DNA from 4 places in the Streptomyces sp. NPDC048275 genome. Region 3 is predicted to be linked to each of the others. Evidence: riboswitches for the same ligand, from Rfam matches in the RefSeq annotation. Region 3 holds a riboswitch; each other region holds the start of a gene.
What was found. Region 3 has a riboswitch for cyclic di-AMP ahead of AB0D57_RS00415 (LysM peptidoglycan-binding domain-containing protein). Riboswitches for the same ligand answer to the same signal wherever they lie in the genome.
Positions count from the first base shown of each region.

Region 1: another riboswitch for cyclic di-AMP. It lies ahead of AB0D57_RS40645 (transglycosylase family protein); the one in region 3 lies ahead of AB0D57_RS00415 (LysM peptidoglycan-binding domain-containing protein).
Region 2: another riboswitch for cyclic di-AMP. It lies ahead of AB0D57_RS34225 (C40 family peptidase); the one in region 3 lies ahead of AB0D57_RS00415 (LysM peptidoglycan-binding domain-containing protein).
Region 4: another riboswitch for cyclic di-AMP. It lies ahead of AB0D57_RS02120 (LysM peptidoglycan-binding domain-containing M23 family metallopeptidase); the one in region 3 lies ahead of AB0D57_RS00415 (LysM peptidoglycan-binding domain-containing protein).

Region 1 covers NZ_JBEZLR010000115.1:22,032-25,643, forward strand. Annotated here, with positions in the region: gene eno (phosphopyruvate hydratase) at 1-181, opposite strand, end outside; gene AB0D57_RS40645 (transglycosylase family protein) at 504-1,196, opposite strand; cyclic di-AMP (ydaO/yuaA leader) riboswitch at 1,201-1,364, opposite strand; gene AB0D57_RS40650 (transglycosylase family protein) at 1,548-2,519, opposite strand; gene AB0D57_RS40655 (cytochrome P450) at 2,695-3,612, opposite strand, start outside.
Region 2 covers NZ_JBEZLR010000078.1:18,440-22,051, forward strand. Annotated here, with positions in the region: gene AB0D57_RS34210 (LysR family transcriptional regulator) at 1-324, opposite strand, end outside; gene AB0D57_RS34215 (LysE family translocator) at 494-1,111, shown strand; gene AB0D57_RS34220 (DUF6328 family protein) at 1,065-1,586, opposite strand; gene AB0D57_RS34225 (C40 family peptidase) at 1,665-2,138, opposite strand; cyclic di-AMP (ydaO/yuaA leader) riboswitch at 2,142-2,337, opposite strand; gene AB0D57_RS34230 (hypothetical protein) at 2,633-2,938, opposite strand; gene AB0D57_RS34235 (ATP-dependent Clp protease proteolytic subunit) at 2,946-3,602, opposite strand.
Region 3 covers NZ_JBEZLR010000001.1:87,292-90,903, forward strand. Annotated here, with positions in the region: gene AB0D57_RS00410 (HAD family hydrolase) at 1-328, shown strand, start outside; gene AB0D57_RS00415 (LysM peptidoglycan-binding domain-containing protein) at 322-1,011, opposite strand; cyclic di-AMP (ydaO/yuaA leader) riboswitch at 1,016-1,177, opposite strand; gene AB0D57_RS00420 (hypothetical protein) at 1,603-1,770, opposite strand; gene AB0D57_RS00425 (CocE/NonD family hydrolase) at 1,782-3,612, opposite strand, start outside.
Region 4 covers NZ_JBEZLR010000002.1:170,833-174,444, reverse strand. Annotated here, with positions in the region: gene AB0D57_RS02125 (SGNH/GDSL hydrolase family protein) at 1-53, opposite strand, end outside; gene AB0D57_RS02120 (LysM peptidoglycan-binding domain-containing M23 family metallopeptidase) at 306-1,298, opposite strand; cyclic di-AMP (ydaO/yuaA leader) riboswitch at 1,303-1,459, opposite strand; gene AB0D57_RS02115 (tyrosine-protein phosphatase) at 1,993-2,790, shown strand; gene AB0D57_RS02110 (DUF6126 family protein) at 2,845-2,961, opposite strand; gene AB0D57_RS02105 (XRE family transcriptional regulator) at 3,018-3,612, opposite strand, start outside.

The DNA of each region.
Region 1 (3,612 bases), on a different contig from region 3:
AACGGTTGGGGTCACCGTCACGGAGCTCGATGGCCTCGAAGGCGCCGGTGGAGGCGCCGGACGGAACGGCGGCACGACCCGTGCTGCCGTCGTCGAGGCCAACCTCGACCTCGACCGTGGGGTTGCCTCGGGAGTCCAGGATTTCCCGGGCTACGACGACGTCGATGGACGGCACGAGCATCTCCTTCTGGGATGTGACGCGGGTACGCGGGGCCGCGAGGCCCGCACGGCGCGGAGCCGCGTTCGGCTACGCGAGATGAGCCTAACCGGCTCGGAGGGATCGGCCAGCCGGTCGACCACCTCTTGGGCAGAACTGAGGGTAAACATTGTTCCCCCAGGGAACAAAAAGCCCCGCCCCGGCGCGTACGGGGGAACACGCGCCAGAGCGGGGAGCCCGTGGGGACGGGGGTGACCCTCACCGGGGTCTCCAGTGTGGAGACCCCTCTTATGAGGGGGCTGTCATTCAGCTGAGGGCAGCCGAGGTCACCCCAGGCCGGCCGAGGTCAGCCGAGGTGAAGCTGCTGACCCGGGTAGATGAAGTCCGCGTCGTCGACGATGTCCTTGTTCAGCTTGAACAGCTGCTGCCAGCCACCCTTGACGTTCTTCTTCTCGGCGATCGTGCTGAGGGAGTCACCCGCGACGACCTTGTACTCGCCGTCACCCTTCGCGACCTTCTCGCCGGTCGGGGTGGAGACGGTCTTCTCGGCGGCCGGGCGCTCCGCCGAACGGGAGGCGGGCTGCTCCGTCGTACGGGTGGTGCTCGCGCTCTGCGTGTCGGCCGAGGGCGAGCTGCTGCTCGCACCGCCGCCGTTCGGGGTGCTGGACAGGCCCGTGCCACAGGTCGGCCAGGCGCCCTTGCCCTGCCCGGCGAGGACCTTCTCGCCGATGGCGATCTGCTGGGACTTGGAGGCCTGGTCGGCGGTGGAGGCGTAGGCGGTGCCGCCGTACGCGGCCCAGGTGGAGGCCGAGAACTGCAGGCCGCCGTAGTAGCCGTTGCCGGTGTTGATGGACCAGTTACCGCCGGCCTCGCACTGGGCGACGGCGTCCCACTCGGAGTCGGTGGCGGCGGAGGCGCTGCCGGCCGCCATCAGCGGGGCGGCGATGGCCACACCGGTCACGCCGGCGAGCGTGGCGATGCGGGTAGTCCGATCGAAAGCGGTCGGGCGGCGGTGCTTGCCCTTGCTGGAAAGCAGCATGGAGTGATCCCCTCACCGACGCCTGCGAGGTGAGCTGTCGGGTTCGGGCGGGTGAGTGCCCGGCCGCGCGCTCTCGGCGCACGTCTTCACCCCAAGCCACTCCCGGTCAACTACCGGGCGTGGCACTTACCTTGGGTCCCCCGCTCCTGCCTACGGCGCTTGACGCGTCGACTGTTCCCGTACGGCCGCTGGCAGGATTCGGCGTTGCGATCGTCGGGGCCCGCTGTGGCGAGCGGTGATGACCGTAGACATGCGATCGGCGGAATTTCAAAGACGATCAGGGCTTCTGAGACTCATGTCTCACTCTGATCAAACCGGACATTCCGCAGCGAACCATGACGTGAACTCCCGCTACTTTTCGCCCGATTCAGCACCAACTGCAAGGCTCTGACCGGGGAGGATGAGGTCCGGATCGGCGCCGACCGTCCCCTCGTTCACGGCGTACAGCTCCGACCATCCGCCTTCGAGGTCAAGGGAGTCGGCGATGTTCCAGAGACTGTCCCCGACACGGACGACGTACGAGCCGTCGACGACGTCTCGGGACGCGCCGGAGTCGCGGGAGGCGTGTCGGCCGGAGGGGTCGCCGGTACGGCCGTCCGCCGAACTGCCGGTCGCGATACCGCTCGTGTCCTCGTCGGCACTGCCGCCGCGATGGCGCCCGGCGCTCGTCGTCGCACCCTCGGACGCACTCGACGAGTCGTCGCTCTGACCCGACTTGCCCGACTTATCACTCTTCGCCGTGGCTGTGGACGAGCTGTCGGAATCCTGAGAGTCGGAGTCACTCTTGCCGCCGGACGACGTGGCGGCCTTCGTCGTGTTCTTGGTCGCACCCGAGGACGAGTCGGACGACGGCGAGTCGGATGAGTCCGACGAATCGGAAGAACCGGATGAATTCGACGAGCCGGACGAGCCATCCGCCACACCCGTGTCGACCTCGAACTCGGCCGAGTTCGCACTGAGCCCGGAGAGCGGTCCGCAGGTGGGCCAGGCGACGAGGCCCTTGTCGTCAAGAAGCCGTTCGGCGAGGGCTATCTGCTGCGAGCGACTGGCCTGGTCAGCGCTGGGCGCGTAGCTGAGGCCGCCGTACTTCTCCCAGTTCTCCTGGGTCACTTGCAGGCCGCCGTAGTACCCGTTGCCGTTGTCGGCACTCCACTCGCCGCCGCTCTCGCACTCCGCGACCCGGTCCCACGTGGTGCCGTCGGCCGCACTCGCACCGGTGGCACCGAGCAACGGGATGGCGATGGCCGATCCGGTCACTCCTGCCGCGACGATGAGGGCCGGAGCCTGACGGGGGCGACGATGGCGGCCGTTCCCGGAGAGCATGCGGAAGCCTTTCGCGTGACAGCAGATGACTGCGCGACGTATGAGTCGCGTTGACGACTGAACGTATCCGCACCCGAACACTTGTCACAAGTCGATGCAGCGCAGATCACGTGAAGATCACAGAGTTGAGCGACCGTCACCTTTTCGTGACCGGGTGATCATGATCCAGACATGACTACGGACCCGGTGTGAACTCCACCGGAAGAGTGCGCAATCCCCGCATAATGAGGCCACCGCGCCAGCGCAAATCGGCCGAATCTCCCGCGAGTTGGAGGTCGGGGAGGCGGGTGAGGAGAGTGGAGAGCGCGGTCTGCCCCTCCAGCCGGGCGAGGGGAGCGCCGAGGCAGTAGTGGATGCCGTGGCCGTAGCCGAGGTGTTGGTTGTCACGCCGGGAGAGGTCGAGCGTGTCCGGCCGGTCGAACCGTTCAGGGTCGCGATCCGCCGCGGCGAGTACGACGAGAACGGGGTCGCCGGGCGCGATGTTCTGCCCGCCGATGCTGACGGCCTCGGTCGCGAACCGCCAGGTGGCGAGTTCGACGGGGCCGTCGTAGCGCAGGAGTTCCTCGACACCGGTTACCAGCAGCGCCGTCTCCTTGGCGGCGAGGGACGCCTGCAGCCGCTGTCGCTGCTCGGGGTGGGTGAGCAGGGCGTAGGTGCCGTTGCCGATCAGGTTCACGGTCGTCTCGAAACCTGCGAACAAGAGGATGAAGGCCATCGCCGCGGCCTCGTTCTCGGTGAGGTGCTCGCCGTGGTCGGAGGCGCGGATGAGGCCGGAGATGAGGTCTTCGCCGGGGGCGGGCGTGTCGGGGAGAGCCTCGCGCTTCTTGTGGATGAGCTCGGAGAGGTATCCGCGCATCTTCTTGACGGACCGCGCGACCCCGCCCCGCGGCCCCCCGCCGTGCCGGATCATCATCCCCGCCCAGTCCCGGAAGTCGTCCTGGTCCTCGCGGGGGACACCCAGCAGGTCGCAGATGGCGTAGATGGGGAGCGGGAAGGCGAACTCGTGGATGAGGTCGGCGGAGCCCTTGTCGGCGAACTGGTCGATGAGGTGGTCGGTGAGCTCCTGCACACGCGGCGCGAACTCCGCCACTCG
Region 2 (3,612 bases), on a different contig from region 3:
CGGCAGTAGATGGATACCCGCCGTCTGGAAGGTGCCGAGCCGCAGAGTGCCGCCGGACAGCCCGGCCAGCCCGGCCAGTTCGTGCCGGGCCCGCTCCATCTCGTCGAGAATCCGGCGGGCTCGCGCCACGAGCAGCTCGCCCGCGTCCGTGAGCCGCGCCCCGCGATGGGACCGCACCAGGAGGCTCGCGCCCGCCTCCCGCTCCAGCTTCGCCAGCTGCTGGGAGAGCGCGGGCGGCGTGTACCCGAGGCGCTCGGCGGCCCGGGTGATCGATCCCGCCTCGGCGACCGCCACCAGGGCCGCGAGCCGCGTCGGGTCGTACATAGTGCCCCTCCTGACCTTCCCGGGGCTCGAAACACCGCCTCTGCGTCTGAACGAGTGCCTGGACGAGTGCCTGGACGAGTGCCTGGACGACGGTCTAAACGACTGCTTAAGACTGACCCAGGATATTCGACATACCTGTTGAAGGCCTGGTCCGGGCAGCCTGGTGGCCATGGACTCACAGCTCATCGCCTTCACCGGGGTCGCCGCGGGCATGGTCGCCATGCCGGGCGCGGACTTCGCCGTCGTCGTACGCAATGCCCTGGTCTCCCGCAGGGCCGGGGTCGCGTGCGCGCTCGGGATCACCGGCGGGCTGCTCCTGCACACGGCGCTGGCGGTCGCCGGGGTCGCCGCGGTCCTCGCGGCCGTGCCCGCGCTGTTCCGGGCGCTGCAGCTGCTCGGCGGCGCCTATGTGCTGTACCTCGGCGTACGGACCTTGTGGGGGCTGCGGCGGCCGAGCGGGGCGGTGGTCGAAGGGGCGGATTCGGGTGCGGGCCCGCTGCGGCAGGGTTTCGTCACCAACGCGCTCAACCCGAAGGCGCCCATCACGTTCCTCAGCCTGCTGCCGCAGTTCGTACCCGTGGGCAGCTCCGCGATGCCCCGCACGCTGCTGCTGGCGCTGATCGTGGTCGTCCTGGCCCTGGTGTGGTTCCCGGCGGTCGCGTTGCTGGTGGACCGGCTCGGCCGCCTGCTGCGCAGGCCGCGCGCCGCCCGCGTCGTGGCGGCGGCCACCGGCACCGCACTCACCGTTCTCGGCGTGGTGCTCCTTGTGGAGCCTCTTCGGTCCTGACGACGGTACGCCGGACCAGTCGCGGCAGCGCGCCCCACAGCGCCAGATAGGCGACCAGTGTGCCCGCGCTCGCGGCGATCCCGGGCCCCCGCCCGACCGCCACGTCCACGACGAGCAGCACCGATCCCGTGATCGCCAGCATGAGAACGCCCATACCTAACGTGGTCAGGGCGGAGGAGACTCGCACGATGGTCGGCTTGGCACCTTGCCCGAACAGCAACCGGTGCACGGCCGGAGGCGCCGTGAACAGGGCGGTGGCCAGCACGGCCAGCAGGAGCGTCGCGACGTACGTGGCCCGCTGCATCGTGTCGAGGGACGGGAAGCGCGGGGTGAAGGCCAGGGTCAGCAGGAAGGCGAAGAGAATCTGCACCCCGGCCTGCGTGACGCGCAGTTCCTGGAGCAGTTCGCCGAAGTTGCGGTCGGCGCGTTCGAGGGGCGTCTCGTCGCGATCTGTGGGGGGACGTTGCTCGGCCATGGAGTACGAGTAACCGATTCATCCCGTTTCATGCCCCGAGGGGGCGACGGCGCGGCCGCCGTCACCCCCGCGGGCAGATCAGCTGACCCGGCCGTACCACACGCTCTTGGTCCAGATCTTCTGGAGCTTCACGACCTCCCCCGTCTTCGGGGAGTGCCAGATCTTTCCCTTCCCGGCGTAGATGCCGACGTGGTACACGCTGCTGCCCGAGTGGAAGAACACGAGGTCTCCGGCCTTGCGTTTCGAGGCGGAGACATGGCGGGACTTGTTGTACTGCGCCGCGGCCGTACGAGGCAGCTTCTTGCCTGCCTTCTTGTACGAGTAGAGCGTGAGCCCGGAGCAGTCGAAGCGGCGTGGCCCGGCGGCACCGTACTGGTACGGGGAGCCCTTCTTGGAAGCCGCGACCTGGAGTGCCTTCGTCGCCACAGTGGCCGCCTCGGCGTCGGATGCGACGCCCGGGACCACGAGCCCGCCGCCGACGGCGGCGAGGGTGAGCGCGGAGGCCGTACCGGCCCGCGTCCACAGCGACGGAACACGATTGAGCGCAGTCATGCGCAACCCTTCGTCAGCCGCCTGTGAAGGATGACCTGTCGGATTCGGGCTGGCGAAGTAGCCCGGCCGCGTACTGCGGCTTCACCCCAAGGTCCGTCCGGATCTCTCCGGCGGACCGTCGTGCTGGGTCCTCCACTCCTGCCGATGCACATCTGTCGACCGGTCATCCGGGGGCGGCAGGACTCGGCGTCCGCCCGGACCGCCCCGCCGCTGTGGCGGGGGCTTGTCGTCGAAGGGATCTTCACGCATGCCAGTCAGAAAATCCGAGCGGAACCGGCGATTTGTGGGGTTAGTCACCACTCACCCGTTCGGGTGGACACTCTTCCGTTCGAGGGCTGTTGGGGCTATCGATGACGCTTTCACCAGCACCGGAGCCTTCTGTTCCGCTTCTGGGTTACGCGCGTTGCGCAACTTCTGCGGGTCTCCGAAAGGACCCGCGTCTACTCCATCAGGGGGTAATCCGGTTGGTCCGTTTGAAGCCCGGGCCGGACGCGTCAACTCTCCGCGCCGGGCGGCAGGGTGACGCGGGCCGCCCGCCGCTCGCCGTCGAGGACCCGCAGGGCCTGCGCCAGGGTCGGGGCGTGCACCTCGCTCTCGCCCCGCTGGTGCATCAGCGCGAGGGCGTCGCGCAGTGCCGTCGCTTTCCCTACGAGTGCCTGCGCGGCGCGCAGCCCGCGGTAGGTGTCTCCCGGCCGGGCCGGGTTGATACGGCCGAGCAGGTCGACCACGTCGAGGTAACGGTCGATCAGCTCGGCCTCGGCACGGGTCAGTGCGGGCAGTGGGGGCAGTTCGGGCACCATCGGCGGATCACCTCGCGTCGGGTGTGGCATTCCTCGCGCCCGGTGCGGTGTGCGGGGTCTTGCGGCTCGGGATGATCCCGTCCACCAGTCCGTACGCCAACGCCGCCTGCGCGTCCAGGATCGTGTCCCGCTCGATGTCGGCGGCGACTTGCTCAGGACTCTGCCCCGTGTGGCGTACGAGCATGTCCTCCAGCAGCCTGCGAGTGCGCATCAATTCCTCGGCCTGCAGGGCCAGATCGCTCGCCTGACCCTGTACCGGCCCGGCCAGTGAAGGCTGGTGGATCAGCACCCGGGCACCCGGCAGCGCGAACCGCTTGCCCGGCGTGCCGCAGGCCAGCAGGACGGCGGCGGTCGACGCGGCCTGCCCCAGGCACACGGTCTGCACGTCGCAGGTGACGAACCGCATCGTGTCGTAGAGCGCCGTCATCGCGCTGAACGAGCCGCCGGGAGAGTTGATGTACAGCGAGATGTCCTGGTCCGGCGCGAGGTACTCAAGGTGCATGAACTGCGCCATCACATCGTTCGCCGACGTGTCGTCGATCGGGGTCCCGAGGAACACGATCCGCTCATCGAGCAGCTTCGAGTACGGATCGAGGGTCCGGGGCCCCGCACTCGTGCGCTCGGTGAACTCGGGCAGGACATAGCGGGCGGACGGGCTGTCCATGGTGCGCGCC
Region 3 (3,612 bases):
CGGCACCGTCGAACTCCAGCCATGCGGCGTGACCAAGGCGACGGGCCTGGCTCTCGCCGCCGAGCACCTGGGGCTGAGCCCCGGCGCGACCATCGCCTTCGGTGACATGCCCAACGACATCCCCATGTTCGACTGGGCCGCCCATGGGGTCGCCATGGCCAACGCCCACCCGGAACTGAAGGCGGTGGCCGACGAGGTGACCCTGTCGAACGAGGAGGATGGGATCGCGGTGGTGCTGGAGCGGTTGTTCCGGAGCGGTTGTTTCCGGGGCGGTGTCTCCAGTGCGGTGGTTCCGCGGCCGGTGGGCCCCGTTGACGTTGTTCAGTAGGGTCCGTTGACGTTGTCGATCGAGCCGTACTTCGCCGCCGCGTAGTTGCAGGCCGCCGTGATGTTCGCGACCGGGTCGTAGGGGTTCATCGATGTGCCGGGCACGTGGTAGGCCTTGAAGGTCGGGTCGATGACCTGGAGGAGGCCCTTGGAGGGGATGCCGGCCTTGGCGTTGGAGTCCCAGTTGTTGATGGCCAAGGGGTTTCCGGAGGACTCGCGCATGACGTTGCGGTAGATACCGTTATAGGTGCCCGGTATGCCGGATTTGGCCATGATGTCCAGCGACTGCTTGATCCAGCCGTCGAGGTTGTTGGTGTAGGTCTTCGCCGAGGCGAGGGCGGCCGTGGTCGCCTTGGGGGAGGCTTTGATGGTCTTTGTGCCCACTGTCAGCGTGAGGCCCGGGCGGAGCGTGGTCGGGTCGGCGCCGATGACCGCACTGTTGGCCTCGTACAGCTTCTTCCAGCCACCGCTCTTGGGGTACTTCGCGGCGATCGTGCCCAGGGTGTCACCCGCGACCACCTTGTACGTGATGAGCTGGACCTGAGGGGTGGGGCCGGCGGAGGCGGCCTGCGCGCCGGTCGCGCCCAGGATCGGGAGAACGAGGGCGGCTCCGCCCGTTGCCGCGGCGATGAAACCGCGGGTGAGGGTGCTGGTCCTGGGGTGGCGGTGCTGACGTGCGGCCATGGTGAAGTCCTCTCCGGCGCCTGCGAGGTGAGCTGTCGGGTTCGGGCGGGAGGTGCCCGGCCGCGTTTGGGTGCGGCTTCACCCCTAGCCGCTCCGGAGTCCGGATCGGCGATGTGCTTGGGTCCCCCGCTCCTGCCGTGCGCGTGTGGGTGGGTGGGTGGGAATCCGGGCGGCGGCAGGATTGGGCGGTCCGTCCGGATCGACGTGAACGTATGCGAGAGCACATGTCGGAAACAAGGCCTGATTTCCCGGTGTAGATCGCTTTCTCCTGGTCGGAGCGAGGGATGAATTGCCCGATTATTCCGGAACGTGACGCTCAACTTGCCGTCCGCAAAGGGGGAATAGCTGAGCGAGGGGAGGGGTTCACGCGCGTCCGGGCGTGACCCATTTCACGCGACCAAGCATGAGTAAAGCGGCAATGGGGGCAACTCGGGCATTACGCTTCGAGTGTCCAGGCGGCAGAGCCGTCGGGCAGGGTCGGCCGCACCTCTCACACCGACAGGTCCATGTCCGTGTCTTCGTCCGGGAGCCGGCCCGCGTCGGGCTTGAAGTAGAGGCCGTAGGCCCAGTATTCGGGGAGTTCGTGGCACATCAGGTCGGGGTACGGGGCGAACTCGCCGCTGAGTAAGCCCTGTTGATTCTCGCCACCGCTTCCGCCCGCGAGACCCCGAAGCGCGTCACCATCTCGTGGGCCAGCTCGCGGAAGTACGCGAGCATCCCCTTGTCGAGGTCCATGAGGAATTCTTCGGTCCGTGCCACGGTCCTCAGGGCTACCCCAAGGCGCCGCCGGGACTCCAGTGGGGCGCCGCGTCGGCGACGGCCGCCGTGCGGGGGAATCTCCTCTCCCATGTCCTATGGAAGACCACCTCGTCGCCGTCCTTGCAGATCAGTTCGTTAGAGGTGATGAAGTCCTCAGCGTCGCAGGTGATTTCGGAGTGCGTCTCGACTGTGGCGTTCCATGCCAGGTCCGGGCGGTGGAGGCGGATCGACCAGTCCGAGCGCGCGCGGGCGCTCAGAGGGTCGACCTCCTGGATCGTGTACATCTCCCGTGCGTCCTCCGTGCATTCGAGGCCGTCCGGGTATACGCGGGTGCCACCGTGGTGGGGGTCGACCTCCAGGCGCCACTCGCCCTTCGCCACGTCGCGTACGACGACACGTTCCGGGCGGGGTTCGTCGAAGGTGGTCGGGGAGGCCACTCCGAGGGGTTCGGACTGCTCGGGTTCCTCGAAGGCGATCGAGGGGTCCGACTCGCGCGCTCGTACGGGAAGTTCGAGGGAACTGCCGTTCGGGTCCAGGGTGAAGCCCGCCTCCGAGCCCGGTTGGGGCCAGATCCACGGCCAGTACGCCGAGGAGACGGAGAGGCGGATGCGGTGCCCCGGCGGGAACGCGTAGCCGATGCCGGTCAGGTCGAAAACCACCTCCTCCGTAGAGCCCGGTTTCCAGGAAACCGCCTGGTCACGGCCATGGCGCGCTGACAGGTTCAGTGCACCCCGGGTCACCAGGGTCGAGGCGCCGTCGGGAGCCACGTCGCAGACCCGGGCGATCACCTGGCCCAGGGGCGAGTGGGATGTCAGACGCAGACGGAGCCTCGGGCGGCCCAGGATCCAGGTCTCCTCCGGGGCCTCGAACTCGAAGCATGCGGATCGCGCGTCCTCCTCCCGCTGATTGGGCGGCAGATCGGCGTCGTTGCCGAAGGGGGAGAAGCGGCCCGCGTCCACGCCGGTGTGCTGGGGGGAACGCACCAGTACCGGTGCTCCCTGGAGTGGGTACGAGATCGGGGTCACGGAAGGGGAGGGCCAGGCGGCGTCGCCCACCCAGCGGCCGGGGAGGGTGGCGTAGGTCGTGGCAGGGGCGTGCGCGTCCATGACGTAGGAGCGCAGGAGTGGTTCTGGCATCACGCTTGGACCGGTGCCCGGGTCGGTGCGCGAGTCGGTGCCCAGGCCGGTGGACGGGCCAGTGCCCGAGCCGGTGGACGGGTCCGGGAGCGAGCCGGGCGGCTTGAGCCAGTGCTCCCACCATCGCAGCGTTTCCTGCAGGAAGCCGATCGCCGGACCCGGCGGGAGACCCCTGTCCGGGTACTCGTGGCACCAGGGGCCGATCAGGCCGCGTACGCGGTCCGGCGGGAGGTTCTCGACCAGCCGCAGCACCGTGTCGCGGTACGGGTCGTGCCAGCCGCCCACCGCGAGGACAGCCGCCCGGATCGCTCCGTAGTCCTCGCGGATGCTGCCGTGGCGCCAGTACGCGTCGCGGGTCTGGTGTGCCAGCCAGGTGTGAACGTACGGGTCCACCGCCTTCAGCCGCTTCACCCACATGTCGCGCCACATCACCCGGCCCACGTGCGCCGGGTCCGGCGGCCGGGCGACGAACGCGAGCATCGTGGCCGCCCACGCGTGCGTGTCGACCGCGAGGACGGAACCTCCCATGTAGTGCACGTCGTTGTCATAGCGATCGTCCGTCGAACAGACCGTGACGATCGCCTTGAGCGACTCGGGCGCGCGGGCCGCGATCTGGAGGGAGTTGGAGCCACCCCAGGAGATGCCGAACATGCCCACACTGCCGCTGCACCAGGGCTGGGCTGCCAGCCAGTCCACCACGTCCACC
Region 4 (3,612 bases), on a different contig from region 3:
GCGGCTGCGGCCGCGGCGCCCTTGACGGCGGTGCGTCGGTCGACGCCGGGCACGGGAACCTCCGAAGACATAGAAAGCGCTTGCGGGAGATCACTATGGTGTCGCCGTGGCGCGCCTGTCGATACCTCGTACACCGCCGCCACAAGACCGCAATGCGCGGATCATGAACCAGCAGGGGGCGCAATCTTCCGGTCATAGCTCCTTCGTGGATCGCTCATGGGTCGCCCATGGATCCCTGTCTCTGAAACGCCGAAGGCCGGACCCCAGGGATCATGGGGTCCGGCCTTCAGAGGCGAGCAAGGGCGTCAGCCGACGGCGACACCGTGCGAGCGCAGGTACGCGACCGGGTCCACGTCCGAGCCGTAGTCCGGCGTGGTGCGGATCTCGAAGTGCAGGTGCGGACCGGTGACGTTGCCGGTCGCGCCGGAGAGGCCGATCTGCTGGCCCTCGGTCACGGTCTGGCCCGCCGAGACGGAGAGCGAGGACAGGTGGGCGTACTGCGAGTACTGGCCGTCGGCGTGCTGGATGACGACCTGGTTGCCGTACGCGCCACCCCAGCCGGCGGAGACGACGGTGCCCGCGGCGATGGACTTGATGGTGGTGCCGGTCGGGACGACGAAGTCCACACCGGTGTGGTAGCCGCTGGACCACATGCTGCCGGCCACCTTGTAGTTGGTGCCGACGATGGCGCCCTCGACGGGCACGGTGTAGCCGGAGGCGCTCGCGGTGTCCGTGGACTGGATGTCCGTGGAGGCCGCGGTGCTCGTGGAATCCGTGGAATCCACGGGGCCCGTGGTGTCCGTGGTCTGTATCTTGGGCGCGTTCGCCTTGCTGGACGACGGCGTGGACTTCGTGGACGCCTTCGAGGGGGACTTCGCGGCACCGGCCGACGCGGCCTTCTCGCCGATCGTCAGCTTCAGGCCCGGGTGGATCAGCGACGGGTCGCTGCCGATGGCCGTGCGGTTGTCGGAGTAGAGCTGCCTCCAGCCACCGTTGACGTCCTGCTCGTCGGCGATCTTCAGGAGATAGTCGCCGGCCTTCACCGCATAGGTCTTCGTCGCGGCGGTCGCGGTCTTCGACGAGTCGGCCGCGGACTTGCCGGAAACCGCCGCAGCCTTCCCCAAAGCCGCCGCACTCTTCTCCGGGGCCGACGAAACGCCGGTCGTCGGGGTCGCGGCGTGGGCGCCGGCCGCCCCCATCAGCGGCAGCGCGAGCGCGGCGCCACCCGTTCCGGCCACGGCGATCGAGCGGGTGAAACGCTGGGCTTTCGGACGGCGGTGCTTACCCTTCGCGGGCATGACGAATTCCTCTCCGGCGCCTGCGAGGTGAGCTGTCGGGTGCGGGCTGGAGATGCCCGGCCGCGCGAATGCGCGACTGAACCCCTAGCCGTTCCGGAGACCGGAACAGGCGTGGTACCTGCGGGTCCCCCGCTCCTGCCGAGTTCGGGTGAGTGCGGATTCCGGGCGGCGGCAGGATTGGGCGTCCGTCCGGATTGAGGGCGAACGTAAGCGAGATGAGAGCGCGTCGACAACTGTGTGGATCTGCTGTGTACATACCTTTCTTGATCCATGCCGGAATTCCCGTCACCCTCCGTGAATAGGCGACCATTCCGACCCCTCAATAACCCGAGAATTCGAGCAGGTTGAGAAAAAGGGGACACAACGCATCGTCACGAATATGACGCTGCTCACGCAGGTCGAACCACGATGCTTTATTCCAGGCCCAGTTTGAACTAAGGCGGCAATTCGTCCAGAACAGTCACATGCGACACAGTCGGACAGATGGCCACAACTTGATCTCGCTGATTCAACCGGCGTCCGCAAAGCGGTAGTTGACGTTCGTGAGTGGCTCCAGCACCACCATCGCCAAGGGCGTCTCACACCCGAGGCGACGCCTGTGGACAACTTCATTGCCCGAGGAACCCATGTCGTATCGTCGGAGAGCGCGCCCCCGTCGACGAGCAGCGCCGACGGCCCAATGGGAGGAGCCCCCGTGACGCAGCAGGTCCCGTCGACCGAGCCCGAGCTGGCCGGAGTGCGCAACTTCCGGGACGTGGGCGGCCTGCCCACCAAGGACGGCCGGCGGGTGCGGTACGGCCGGCTGTTCCGCAGCGGCCATCTCGCGCACGCGACGGAGGAGGACGCCGCGTTCCTCTCCTCGCTCGGGCTGCACACGATCTTCGACTTCCGCAATGCCGCGGACCAGAAGCTGGAGGGACCGGACGTCGAGCTGGCGGGTGTACGGAACGTGAACCTTCCGCTGACCGACCCGGCCGACGGCAGCGAGTTCTGGCAAATGGTCCGTGACGGCGACATCGCCCAGTTGCGCGCACACCTCGGCGACGGCAAGGCGGCCAACCGGATGATCGCTTCCTACCGCACGATCATCAAGGAGCGCACACCCGAGCACTCCCAGGTGCTGCACTCCCTGGCCGAGGACAGCGTGCCCGCGCTGATGCACTGCGCGGCGGGCAAGGACCGCGCGGGCCTGTCCATAGCGGTGACACTCCTCGCCCTGGACGTCGAGCGCGACGCCATCGTGACCGACTACCTGGAGTCGAACGCGACGCACCGTCGCTACAAGGTCCGCCGCAGCGGCACCTCGGAGTCGGCCCGCTCCCCCGAGGTCATGGAGCTGCTCAGCCCGCTGTTCGACGCACGCGCCGAATATCTGACGGCGGCCTTCGACACCATCGAGGAGACCTGGGGCGGCGTGGACACCTACCTGGAGCAAGCGCTGCGCATCACTCCGGAGCTGCGGGAGCGTCTGCGCGAGCGCCTGCTGGACTGAGCCCCGCAGACAGCCCCGAAGGCCCGGACCGATCCCCCCGGGGACGAGGAAGATCTACTGGTTCTGCGCACCCAGCGTGAACAGCAGGTAGATGAAGGCCGCGAAGAGGTGGCCGACGGCAACATAGATGATCAGCCGCACCCACAGCGCGCGGGGGAACTTGTCATCCATGGATCGCCGCCTGCCGGGCTCCTGGGGCTCGGCCTGGGGTTGCGCCTGGGGTTCCGTCATGACATCTCTCCCATGGTCGTCGGGTGCCCTGCCGCCGGGCCGAGGCACAGCGTGGCGGTAGGGCTCTGCAGCAAGGTGTGTACGAAGAGGAGCTCGGCCCCCGAGTGATCGGCGGCCGCGATGCGGTGCGGGGTCAGCGAGTCGAAGTGCGCGCTGTCTCCGGGCGCGAGCACCTGCGCGGTGTCCCCGAGGCGCAGCCGTAGCCCCCCCTGGAGGACGTAGAGCCACTCCTCGCCGGGGTGGACGCGCACGATGTCGCCCTGCGAGCCGTACGGCACGTGCACCCGCAGGGCCTGCATCCCGCGTCCCGGGGCGCCGGCCTGCCAGTACGTCCAGCCGCCCGCCTTGGTCGGCTCCATGTCGGGGGCCCGCACGATCGCGTCCCGCTCGACGACCGTCTCACCGAGCAGCTCCGAGACCGTCGTACCGTAGATGCGAGCGAGTGCGAGCAGCATCGGCAGCGACGGCTGGCGCTGCCCCGTCTCCAACCGGGAGAGGTGGGCGGCTGAGAGCCCGGCGGCACGGGCCGCGGCCTCCAGGGTCAGCGAGGCGCGGCGGCGCAGCTCACGCAGCTGCGGTGCGACGGCGGGC